3 regions of the Cellulosimicrobium sp. XJ-DQ-B-000 genome follow, and region 1 is predicted to be linked to each of the others. Evidence: riboswitches for the same ligand, from Rfam matches in the RefSeq annotation. Region 1 holds a riboswitch; each other region holds the start of a gene.
The links. A riboswitch is a leader RNA that binds a small molecule or an ion and turns the genes downstream of it on or off. The one in region 1 is predicted to bind thiamine pyrophosphate.
Positions count from the first base shown of each region.

Region 2: another riboswitch for thiamine pyrophosphate. It lies ahead of thiO (glycine oxidase ThiO); the one in region 1 lies ahead of RDI86_RS13510 (TenA family protein).
Region 3: another riboswitch for thiamine pyrophosphate. It lies ahead of thiD (bifunctional hydroxymethylpyrimidine kinase/phosphomethylpyrimidine kinase); the one in region 1 lies ahead of RDI86_RS13510 (TenA family protein).

Region 1 covers NZ_JAVHYN010000011.1:4,103-8,127, reverse strand. Annotated here, with positions in the region: gene RDI86_RS13520 (glyoxalase/bleomycin resistance/extradiol dioxygenase family protein) at 1-248, opposite strand, end outside; gene RDI86_RS13515 (VOC family protein) at 333-1,259, opposite strand; TPP riboswitch at 1,346-1,474, shown strand; gene RDI86_RS13510 (TenA family protein) at 1,465-2,217, shown strand; gene RDI86_RS13505 (helix-turn-helix domain-containing protein) at 2,330-2,812, shown strand; gene RDI86_RS13500 (DUF6882 domain-containing protein) at 2,881-3,870, shown strand; gene RDI86_RS13495 (ClpP family protease) at 3,914-4,025, opposite strand, start outside.
Region 2 covers NZ_JAVHYN010000001.1:757,376-761,400, reverse strand. Annotated here, with positions in the region: gene RDI86_RS03750 (thiazole synthase) at 56-898, opposite strand; gene thiS (sulfur carrier protein ThiS) at 908-1,141, opposite strand; gene thiO (glycine oxidase ThiO) at 1,147-2,421, opposite strand; TPP riboswitch at 2,411-2,513, opposite strand; gene thiE (thiamine phosphate synthase) at 2,558-3,271, shown strand; gene guaA (glutamine-hydrolyzing GMP synthase) at 3,314-4,025, shown strand, end outside.
Region 3 covers NZ_JAVHYN010000001.1:18,001-22,025, reverse strand. Annotated here, with positions in the region: gene pheT (phenylalanine--tRNA ligase subunit beta) at 1-1,414, shown strand, start outside; gene RDI86_RS00100 (SDR family oxidoreductase) at 1,411-2,295, shown strand; gene RDI86_RS00095 (hypothetical protein) at 2,368-2,592, opposite strand; TPP riboswitch at 2,670-2,764, shown strand; gene thiD (bifunctional hydroxymethylpyrimidine kinase/phosphomethylpyrimidine kinase) at 2,869-3,729, shown strand; gene RDI86_RS00085 (DUF4862 family protein) at 3,803-4,025, opposite strand, start outside.

The DNA of each region.
Region 1 (4,025 bases):
GCCGCGAGGTGCTCGACGGCGCGGTCGCAGTCGTCGACGTACACCCACAGCACGACGCGGGTGTCCGCCGGAGGCGGGTCGCCCTGCCCGAGCCCGAGCGGCGACCCGCCCACGCGCACGCTCACGTAGACGGGTGGGCCGTCGTCGGGGAACGCGTACTCGACCGTCCCGCGCAGCAGGTCGCGGTAGAAGCCGAGGGACCGGTCGAGGTCGGCCACGGTGAGGACGGGGAAGAGGCTGCGGAACACGGTCGCTCCTCGGTGCGCTCGGCGGGTCCTCCCATCGTGCGCCTCGTGCCCCGGGCGCGCGCCCCGTGCCCGGGGCGCCGCGCCTCAGCGCGCGAGCAGCTCCTCGGTCGTGGTGCCGGGGACGGACAGCGTCACGCGCGTGCCCCACGGGTCGTGCACGACGACGGAGCGGCCGTCGTCCGCGTGCTCCAGCCCGCGGGCACGGAAGCGGGCGACGAGCGCGTCGAGGTCCTCGCGGCCCGGCACCGTGACGGCGACGTCGCCGAGCCCGAGGCTCGCGGCGCGGGGTCCGGCGCCCGCGCTGTTCCACACGTTCATCGCGACGTGGTGGTGGTATCCGCCCGCGGACGCGAAGAGCGCCCCGCTGTACCCGGTGAGCGTCGCCTCGAAGCCGACGGCGTCGACGTAGAAGGCGTGGGCGGTCGCGACGTCGCCCACCTGCAGGTGCACGTGGCCGACGCGGCCCGCGAGCGAGGGGCCGGCGTCGAACGTCTCCTGGTCGAGGTGCGTGCGCAGGTAGGCGTTCGGGTCGAGGAACGTCGTCGTCATGAGGATCTGGCCGTGCTCTCGCACCCACGTCTCGCGGGGGCGGTCGGTGTAGAGCTCGACGCCGTTGCCCTCGGGGTCGGTGAAGTAGAACGCCTCGCTGACGAGGTGGTCGCTCGACCCGACGAAGGTGCCGCGGCGGTCCTGCGCGGCGCGGTAGACGGTCGCGGCGAGGCTCGGGCCGTCGTCGAACAGGAAGGCCGTGTGGAACAGGCCGGCCTGGCGCGGGTCGACGGGCGGGAGCCCGGGCGTGTGCACGAGGCGCAGCATGGGTGTGCGGCCGCGGCCCAGCACACGGTGCACCTCCGCGCCGCGCGACCGCTCCTCGAGCGGGGCGAGGGCGAACGCGCCTGTGTAGTACGAGGTCATGAGCTCGAGGTCGCCCACGCGCAGCGTGACGGCGTCCATGCTCGTGGACGGGGACAGGAGGCGGTCGGTCGGCGCGCCCGGCGTGCTCGTGGTCATGTCTGCTCCAACTTGTTGTCGCTACAACTATATTCCCACACCGTGGCGAGGGCTCCCGCACCGGCGCCGTCCTTGCTAGGGTCGGCGCGAACCACGCGGGGCGTCCCGCCCGGGCCACGGCCCGGGCCGAGGGACTGAGACGAGCGGTACGGCCGCCCGGACCCGTCGAACCTGATCTCGCTAGCACGAGCGGAGGAACGTGGGCATGACGACGCCTGCTGCCATCACCCTGAACCCTGTCCTCGCGGACGACCCGACCGCGCTCGTCCGGCAGGAGGAGACCGGCTTCACCGCCGACCTCGCCCGCCGGTACGCGGACCTCTTCGAGACGTTCTACGACCACCCCTTCCTGGCCGGGCTGCGCGACGGCTCCGTCGAGCCCGCCGCGGTCCGCCACTACGTGGGCCAGGACCACCAGTACCTCACGGCCTACCTGCGCTGCTACGGCCTCGGCATGGCCCTCGCGCCCGACCGGTCGTGGGCGGCCTACTTCCACGACAAGGCCGGCTTCCTCCTCGACGACGAGTCGCACGCGCACCACGCGATGTGCGACTTCCTCGGCGTGACGTACGAGGAGGCGCAGACGCACCGCCTCGCGCCGAGCGCGCAGGCCTACGTGGACCACATGACGGCGGCCGGCCGCGACTCGCTCGGCGTGCTGCTCGCCGCGCTGCTCCCGTGCCCGTGGACCTACATCTGGTCCGCGCGGCGCTTCTGGCTCGGCGAGCGCGAGACGACGCCCGGCGCCCTCGGCGACGACCACCCGCTCGCGGGCTGGTGGCAGTTCTACGCGGCCGAGCGCACCGAGGACGTCCTCACGGACCTGCGCGCACGCCTCGACGCGCTCGCCGCGGACGCGGGCGAGGCGGAGCGCGCGCGCATGGAGCGCGCGTTCGAGCTGAGCTGCCGCCACGAGATCCGCTTCTGGCAGATGGCCTGGTCGCTCGAGCGCTGGTGACCCGTCCGGCCGGGCGCGCGGCCGGCTCGCGTCGTGCGCCCGGCCTTACGCCAGCAGCAGATACCCACCCGGGTGCCTCGGCACCCGGGTGGGCCGCGGGTAGCGTGAACGCATGGACGCGACGAGCGCGGTGCCGGGCACGCTGCCGGACGTGGTGCCGGACGGGGCGACGCCGAGCCCCCGCTCCCGGGCGGGCGGACGGGCGGAGCCCCTCCTGCGCCACGTCATCGGGGGGATCCTGCGGCGGGCGCGGCTCGCGCAGGGGCGCACGCTCGTCGACGTCGCGGCCGCCGCGCGCGTCTCCACCGCCTACCTGTCCGAGGTGGAGCGCGGGCGCAAGGAGGCGTCGTCCGAGGTCCTCGCCGCCGTGTGCGGCGCCCTCGGCCTGCGCCTCGTCGATCTCGTCGCCCGCACGGGCGAGGAGCTGCGGCCGCTCGCGCCCGTCCGCGTGCTGTCCTCCGCGCGAGAGCGCGGTGCCCTCTCCGCGCCACGGCACGTCGCCCCGGCGGGCGAGCCCGTGCGAAACCTCCCCGTCGCCGAGACGCTCCGACGTCCGACCGCGCGCGCCGGCGACGTCCTGCTCCTCGCGGCCTGAGCGACGGTCCCCGTCGCACCGCGTGTCGTGCGGGGGCCGGGCGCCGTGCGCGCCGCTACCGTCGGTCCATGACGGAGCCGCAGACCGCGCACGGCACGGCAGCCCAGGACGTCCCGGCCCTCCAGGACCTCGTCGACGACGCCGCGTTCCTCTCCCACGAGCACCAGCTCCACCTGACGGACCTCCACGGCGACGACGCCTGGGCAGCCGACCTGACCACCGGGGTCTTCACCTTCACCGCGCCCGACGGCGGGACCGCGACGTGCCGCCTCCAGTTCCTCGGCACGGCCGCGCCCGGGCCGGGTACGTGGATGTGGGCGTGGCAGAACGTCAACGGCTTCCCCGACGCCGTGCTCACCGCCGCCGAGAGCACGCGCCGGACCGGGCTGCGCGAGGCCGCCGAGCCGGAGCTCCCGCTGGCTGACGACCTCGCTCACCGGCTCGCGCTCGCGGCCAAGGCCGTGACCGGCTCGTCCGCCCACTACAGCGCCCCCGTCGGCGGCGGCACGCGGGCGTGGTTCCTTCTGGACGACGCCGACCTCGCCCTGCCCGCCCCGAGCGTGCCGCGCGTCGTGCGGACGCTGAGCGAGGGGCTGCTGTCCGTCACGGTCGTCGACCACCGGCGCGCCGTCGCGTCCTACGCGAGCGCGCGCGGCCTGCCGGCCGTCGCGGACGGGACCGGCGCCGTCGTGCTGGACGTGCCCGACGGCACCGTGACCGTGCGGTTCGACGAGCGCGGGCGGATCGCCGGCATCTCCGCGTCGTCCCGACGGACCGCCGCGCCCGAGGCCGCCGCGCCCCCGGCCGCCGAGGCCGAGGCCGCAGCGGCCGAGCCCGAGGCCGCGGCGTCGGAGCCCACGGCGTCGGAGCCGCCCACGGCAGACTTTGCCGCCTCGGAGCCGACGGCGCCCGCGCTCACCGTCTCGGAGCCACCGGCGGACGAGCCGGCCGCGCCCGAGCCTGCGCCCGCGGCGCCGGAATCGGCCGTGCCCGAGCCGTCGCCCGCGGAGACGACCCCCGAGCCGCGCCGCCGGTCGTGGTTCCGACGACGCGGCTGACGACGCGGCTGACGTGGCACGGGGTCGCCCCCGCGGTCGGGCGTCACGCCGCCGCGGCGAGCTTGCGCGAGGTGACGACGGCGTCCGCGACGCCGTACTCCACGGCCTGGCGCGCGGTGAGCACGAGGTCGCGGTCGGTGTCGGCGCGCAGGCGC
Region 2 (4,025 bases), on a different contig from region 1:
GACGGACGAGCCGGGATGGCCTGCTCGGCCCGCCGGGACGGCCTGGTGGACGGGGTCAGAGGGCCAGGTCCAGGCGGCCCTGCGGGGACGAGCTCGCCAGGGCGCCCTCGCGGCGGGGGATGCGCCCGGCGCCCGCGGCGAGCCGACCCGAATCGACGGCGAGGCGCATCGCGCGGGCCATGCGGACCGGGTCGGCGGCGCGCGTGACGGCCGTCGCGAGGAGCACGCCGTCGCAGCCGAGCTCCATGGCGAGCGCGGCGTCGGACGCCGTGCCGATCCCCGCGTCGAGGATCACGGGCACGCGGGCCGCGGCGGCGATCGCCTCGATGTTGCGCGGGTTGAGGATGCCCAGCCCCGTGCCGATGGGTGCCCCGAGGGGCATGACGGCGGCGCAGCCGACGTCCTCCAGCCGGCGCGCGAGGATCGGGTCGTCGTTCGTGTAGGGCAGCACGACGAACCCGTCGCGCACGAGCTGGTCCGCCGCCTCGACGAGGCCGACCGGGTCGGGCAGGAGGGTCACGTCGTCGGCGATCACCTCGAGCTTGACCCACTCGGTGCCGCACGCCTCGCGCGCGAGGTGCGCGGTGAGCACGGCCTCCCGCACCGAGAAGCACCCGGCGGTGTTGGGCAGCGCGCGGATGCCGAGGCGCGCGAGCAGCGCCCAGATCCCCGCGTCGGGGCTCGCGTCCCCGCCGGCGCGGACGGCGACGCGTCGCATCGCGACGGTCGTCAGGGCGGTGCCCGACGCGACGAGCGCGTCCTCGAGCGTGAGCAGGTTCGCGGCCCCGCCGGTGCCCATGACGAGGCGCGACCCGACGGGCGTGCCGGCGACGACGAGCGGGTCGTCGGCGACGGCCGGGCCGCTCGCGGTGGCGGGGGAGACGTCGGTCGTGGTCATGGGTCCTCCTCAGCCGCCCTGGACGGCGGCGACGATCTCGATGCGGTCCCCGGGCGCGACGACGGTCGTCGCCCAGGCGCCGCGCGGCACGACGGCGTCCCCGACGGCCACCGCGACGCCCTGCGGCGTGCCGTCGGCGACGTAGGCGGGGACGAGCGCGGCGACGAGCCGCTCCAGGTCGACGTCGCCGTCGAGCGGGTACGGCTCGCCGTTGACGAGCGCGGTGGGTGCGGGTGCGGTCACGGGTCTCACCTCGGTGTCGTGGCGGTGCGGGCGAAGCGGTCGGTCCGGGCGGTGGCGAGGGCGGTCGCGACGTCGTCCCTGGGCTCGGTCCCGCCCAGGCCGGAGAGCCCGCCGAGCCCGGCGACGACGGCGTCGGCCGTGAGCGGGGCGAGCAGGATGCCGTTGCGGCCGTGGCCCGTCGCGAGGTGCAGCCCCGGGACGTCCGTCGGCCCGACGAGCGGGAGGTTGTCCGGGGTCGCGGGGCGCCCCCGCGGCGTCACCTCGACCAGCGCGGCCTCGTCGATCCCCGGCAGGAGGGCGCGCGCGTCCCGCAGGAGCGCGAAGACCCCGCCGGCGGTGGCGCGGCGGTCGTCCGGGTTCTCCTCGGTGGTGGCCCCGACGACGACCTCCCGGTGACCCGCGCGCGGCCCCGCCGGCTCGGCGTCGCGCGGCACGACGTACACCGGCCGGCCCTGCACGAGCCCGCGCACGACGTGCTCCAGCGCGAGGTCCGGGCCGGCGTCGAGCCGCAGCGTCTGACCCTTCACCGGGCGCGTGGGCACGACGACGCCCGGCACGTCCGCGAGGAGGGCGCCCGACTGCCAGCCCGCCGCGACGACGACCGCACCCGCGCGGTGGAGCCGGCCGGCGTCGTCGTGCACGCCGACCACGCGCCCGGCATCGAGCGCGAGCCGGGTCGCGGACGCGCGGACGACGCGCGCCCCGGCGGCCGAGCCCGCGCCCGCGGTGCCGCGTCCGACGACCGCCGCGAGCAGCGCGGCGTGCGTCGCGCGCGGGTCGACGGCGTGGTCCGCGGGGGCCCACGCCGCCCCGGCGACGCGCGGGCCCAGGTACGGCTCGCGGCGGCGCGCGTCGGCGACGGTGAGCTCGTGCGACGCGAGACCGTGTGCGGCGTGCAGCGCGAGGACGCGGCGGAGCAGCGCGAGGTCGTCCGCGTCGTAGGCGAGGGTGAGCGTCCCGGCGGTCCGCAGCCCGACGTCCGCCCCCGTCACCGCGCGCAGGTCCGCGGCGAACGCCGGCCACGCCGCGGCGGCCGCGAGGTGGAGCCGCAGGGCGGCCTCCTCCCCGAAGTCGGCCTCGGTCACCGGCGCCAGCATCCCCGCGGCGGCATGCGTCGCGCCCGCGCCCGGCGCCGGGTCGAGCACCGTGACGGTCAGGCCCGCGCGCGCCGCGCGCCACGCGACGGCGAGACCCACGATCCCGCCCCCCACGACGACGACGTCACGCGCGCCGTCGGGCACGACGGAGCCACCCGCGGACGGGTGGACGGACAGGCTCATGTGCGCTCCCTTCGCTGGCATGACCCAGATCAGGTTCGACGGTCGGCGGCGACGCCCTCTCAGCCCCGTGCGGGGCTCCCGTGCTGTCGGCCACAGTACCTCCTGCCGTGGGCCCGCCGAGGTTAGGCTCCCGCGGGTGAGCTCCGAGACCTCCACCACCCCGGCCACTCCCGCCCCGTCGGCGGCGGACGCCGCACGCGCCCGGCTCGCCGACGCGCGGCTCTACCTCTGCACGGACGCGCGCGAGGAGCGCGGCGACCTCGAGGACTTCCTGCGGGCGGCGCTCGCGGGCGGGGTGGACGTCGTGCAGCTCCGCGACAAGACGCTCGACGTCGCGCGGGAGCTCGAGCTCCAGGAGCTCGTCGCGCGCGTCGCGACGGAGCACGGCGCGCTGTGGGCCGTGAACGACCGGGCGGACGTGGCGTCGGTCACGGGCGCGCCGGTCGTGCACATGGGCCAGGGCGACCTGCCGGTCCCGGCCGTGCGGGCGCTGCTCGGCGCGGGGCCCGTGCTCGGCCGGTCCACGCACTCGGCCGCGCAGGCGGCCGCGGCGGAGGCCGACCCGGCGGTGGACTACTTCTGCGTGGGCCCGCTGTGGGCGACCCCGACGAAGCCGGGGCGGGCCGCCGTCGGCCTGGACCTGCTGCGCGACGTCGCGGCGACCCGGCCCGCGACGCCGTGGTTCGCGATCGGCGGGATCGACGCGGACCGGCTCGACGCGGTCCTCGACGCGGGCGCGACCCGGATCGTGGTGGTGCGCGCGATCACGGCGGCGAGCGACCCGGAGGCGGCCGCCCGCGCCCTGCGCGAGCGCGTCGCGGCGCGCGCCGAGGTGCGCACCGACGCCTGAGACGCGGGACGAGCCCCGCCGCACGGCGACTATCCTGGACGGGTGACGTCACCCGCCACCGCTCCCGACACCCCCACCACCGCTGAGGTGGCCTCGACCCCGCGGCCCGTGCTCGTCGTCGACTTCGGCGCCCAGTACGCGCAGCTCATCGCGCGCCGCGTGCGCGAGGCCAAGGTCTACTCCGAGATCGTGCCGCACACCTTCACGGTCGAGCAGATGCTCGCCAAGGACCCGGCCGCGATCATCCTCTCGGGCGGTCCCTCGTCCGTGTACGCCACGGGTGCCCCGTTCGTCGACCCGGCGCTGTTCGAGGCCGGCGTGCCCGTCATGGGCATCTGCTACGGCTTCCAGGCCATGGCGAAGGCCCTCGGCGGCGAGGTCGCCCAGACGGGCCTGCGCGAGTACGGCGGCACCGAGGTCGAGGTGTGCGCCGCGGGCGTGCTGCTCGACGGCACGCCGCAGAACCAGACCACGTGGATGAGCCACGGCGACGCCGTGCACCGCGCGCCCGAGGGCTTCGAGGTCCTCGCGACGTCGTCGGGCTCGCCGGTCGCCGCGTTCGAGGACCGCGAGCGTCGCCTCTACGGCGTGCAGTGGCACCCGGAGGTCAAGCACTCCGCGCACGGCCAGACGGTGCTGGAGCACTTCCTGTACGACGGCGCGGGTCTCGCCCCGGACTGGACGCCCGGCAACGTCATCGCGGACCAGGTCGCGGCGATCCGCGCCCAGGTCGGCGACGCGCGCGTCATCTGCG
Region 3 (4,025 bases), on a different contig from region 1:
GTTCGAGCGCGGCGTGGACCCGCTGCTGCCCGCGGTCGCGGCGCAGCGCGTCGTCGACCTGCTCGTCGAGCTGGGGGGCGGGACCGCCGACCCGGCCGTCAGCGACCTCGACCGCGTGACCGCGCCCGCCCCGATCCACCTGCCCGTCGGCGAGGCCGAGCGCCTCGTCGGCGTGCCGTACACGCTCGAGCAGGTCGTCGGGACGCTCGGGGCGATCGGGTGCACGGTCGACGCGGACGACGCCGCCGCGACGGGCGTCGTCGTCGTGACCCCGCCGTCGTGGCGCCCCGACCTCACCGAGCCGGCCGAGCTGGTCGAGGAGGTCGCGCGCCTCGTCGGGTACGACGAGATCCCGTCGGTGCTCCCCGCCGCCCCCGGCGGCCGCGGGCTCACGCGCGAGCAGCGCGTGCGCCGGTCGGTCGCCCGCGCGCTCGCCGAGCACGGGTTCGTCGAGACGCTGAGCTACCCGTTCGTCGGCGAGGGCGAGCTCGACGCGCTGCGGATCCCCGCGGACGACGAGCGCCGCCGGGCGCTGCGCCTGCTCAACCCGCTGGCCGACGACCGTCCCCTGATGCGCACGGACGTGCTGAGCACGCTCCTGGAGACCACGCGCCGCAACGTGGGCCGCGGGCTCGGGGACGTCGCCGTGTTCGAGGTCGGGCTCGTGACGCACCCGCGCCCGGGCGCCCCGGCCGCGCCGTCGCTGCCCGGCGGGGTGCGTCCCTCCGACGACGACCTCGCCGCGATCGAGGCCGCGCTCCCGGCGCAGCCGCGCCACGTCGCGGGCGTCCTGGTCGGTCGTCGCGAGCGGGCGGGCTGGTGGGGCCCCGGCCGGCCGGCGGACTGGACGGACGCGCTCGACGCGGCGCGCCTGGTCGCGGACCGCGCCGGCCTGCGGGGGGACGACGCCGTGCGCGTGGTCGCCGACACCGCGCGGGCCCCGTTCCACCCCGGCCGCTGCGCGCGCCTCGAGCTCGCCGACGGGACGGTCGTCGGGCACGCGGGCGAGCTGCACCCCAAGGTGCTCGAGAACGTCGGCCTGCCCGCCCGCTCCGTGGCGTTCGAGCTCGACCTGTCGGCGCTCGTCGCAGGTGCGTCCGACGAGCCCGTCCAGGCGACGCCGGTCTCCGGGTTCCCGGCGGCGAAGGAGGACCTCGCGTTCGTCGTCGCCGCCGACGTGCCGGCCGAGGCGCTGCGCGCCGCGGTCGTCGAGGGCGCCGGCGAGCTCGCGGAGGAGGTCGTGCTGTTCGACGTCTTCACGGGCGAGCAGGTGGGCGCCGGGCGCAAGTCGCTCGCGTTCTCGCTGCGGCTGCGCGCCGCGGACCGCACCCTCACCGCCGACGACGTCGCGCGGGTCCGGGAGGGCGCCGTGGCCGCCGCGCGCGAGCGCGTCGGGGCGGAGCTGCGCGCATGAGCGACGCACCGGGGGAGGGCACGACGCCGGACGTGGTGCCCGCGCGCACCGCGCTCGTCACCGGGGCGTCGCGCGGCATCGGCCGCGCGGTCGCCGTCGGGCTCGCCGCGGCCGGTCTCGACGTCGCGCTCCTCGCGCGCGACGCGGGCCGGCTCGCCGGGGTGGCCGACGAGATCGCCGCGCTCGCCGGCGCGGGCCGGGCCGTCGTCGTCACGGCGGACGTGACCGACGCGGCGGCGGTGGCCGCGGCCGTCCGCGAGGCCGAGGCCGCGCTCGGGAGCGTGGACCTGCTCGTCAACAACGCGGGCCGGGTCGACGCCGAGGTGCCGCTCTGGGAGGCGGACCCCGACGAGTGGTGGGCCGTCCTGGAGACCAACGTGCGCGGGCCGTTCCTGCTCGCGCGCGCGGTCGTGCCCGGGATGCTCGCGCGCGGCGGCGGCCGCGTCGTCGACCTCAACAGCGGCGCGGGCTCGCACGACATGGAGGGCGCGAGCGCGTACAACGCGAGCAAGACGGCGCTGCTGCGCCTCGGGGCGAACCTCCACCGCTCGGGCCACGCGCTCGGGCTGCGGACCTTCGAGGTGTCGCCGGGCGTCGTGCAGACCGACATGACGGCGTCCATGGTCATGCACGAGGGTCGCACGGAGTGGACGCCCGTCGAGCGCACGGTCGAGATGGTCGTCGCGATCGCCCGCGGCGAGCTCGACGCGTTCTCGGGGGCGTTCGTGCGCGTGACGCACGACTCGCCCGGGTCGCTCCGCGCGGCCGCCCAGGAGGCCGCCCGCGCGGGCGTCGCGCTGCCCGGGCCGGACGGCCGTCGGCTGCGCGTCACGCGCTGGGGCGCCGACGACCCGATGCCGGGAGAGCTCCCCGCCCGCTGAGCGCACGCACCCCGCACGGCCGACGCCGCCCGACCCCCCGGTCGGGCGGCGTCCGTGCGTCCGGGCACCGGGTCACAGCGGGACGCACGTGTCCCGGTCGACCCACACGTGCCACAGGCCCCGCTCGGGGTGCTCGTACTCGAACGCCACGAGCCCGCCTGCGTCGTGCGTGACGACGCCCGTGAGCACGACCCGCCGGCCGTCGCGGTCGAACGTCGTGCAGAGGGCGGGCACCTGGACCGGGACGGGCGCGTCCGGCAGGAAGGGGCGGGTCGCGGGGGCGACGTGCTGCGTCATACCCGGAAAGACGCGCGCACGCGCGTCGTCTCACGCGTCGGGGCGGGTGAAAAGCGCACGGGTCGCCGCGTAGCATGGCCCGCGACACGGGGTGCCCCGCACCGGGGCTGAGATGAGACCCGTCGAACCTGATCTGGCTCGTACCAGCGAAGGGATGTCCGCGCGATGACGCTCGCCCTGCCTCGGCACACCTCCGACCCGGTCCCCGCCCCCGCGGACCGTGATCACCGACCCGACCCGGGCCGTGGGCCCGACCCGGCACCGTCCCGCCCCCGCGTGCTCTCCGTCGCGGGGACCGACCCGACCGGCGGGGCCGGGATCCAGGCCGACCTCAAGGCGTTCTGCGCGCACGGCGCCTACGGCATGGCCGTCACCACGGCGCTCGTCGCGCAGAACACCCACGGCGTGCGGTCGGTGCACGTCCCCGGGCCGGCGTTCCTGCGCGCGCAGCTCGACGCCGTGTCCGACGACGTCGAGGTCGACGCCGTGAAGATCGGCATGGTCGCGGACGAGGCGAACGCCCGCACCGTCGGGGAGTGGCTCGACGACCTCGCCGCGGCGCGCGCCGCCGCGGGCGGTCCGCGGCCCTGGGTCGTCCTGGACCCGGTGATGGTCGCCACGTCCGGCCACCGCCTGCTCGACGCGGGCGCCGAGCAGGCCGTGCGCGACCTCGCCGCGCGCGCCGACGTCGTCACGCCGAACCTGCCCGAGCTCGCCGTCCTCGGCGGGCAGGAGCCCGCGACGACGTGGGACGACGCCCTGCGCCAGGCGACGGCGTACGCGACCGCGAGCGACGCCGTCGTGCTGCTCAAGGGCGGTCACCTCACCGGACGCACGTCGCCGGACGCGCTCGTCGTCCCCGCGCCCGGGCCGACGACGGGCCGCGCGCCGGGGGCGGCCACCGTCACGACGTTCGACGCCGAGCGCGTCGACACGCCCCACACCCACGGCACGGGGTGCTCGCTCTCGGCGGCGCTCGCGGCGCTGCGGCCGCAGCGCGCGAGCTGGGAGGAGGCCGCGCGCGAGGCGAAGGAGTGGCTCACGGGCGCGCTGCGTGCCGGCGCCGCGCTGCGGGTGGGGACGGGCCGGGGGCCCGTGGACCACCTGCACCGCTCGGCGCCCGTGCGGCCGGGCTGAGCCCAGGCCGACCGGGCCGACCGGGCGAGCCCGGGCTGCCGTGACGTGCCTGCGCCCGGCCCGCGGGACGCGCTCAGGCCGTGGGGCGGCTCGGTGCGTGGGCGGCCCTGCGGTCGGCTCCGCGGTCGGTGTCGAGGTCGGCCAGCGCGTCGCGGAGCACGGCGAGCGTCGCGCGCGCGACGGCGAGGCGCTGCGCGGGCGGGGCGTCCGCGGGCCGCGTGGTCACCTTGGCGCCGACGAGCGGGACGGGGCCGGCCGCGGCGAGGAACTCGCGCACCTCGGCCGGGCCGAGCATC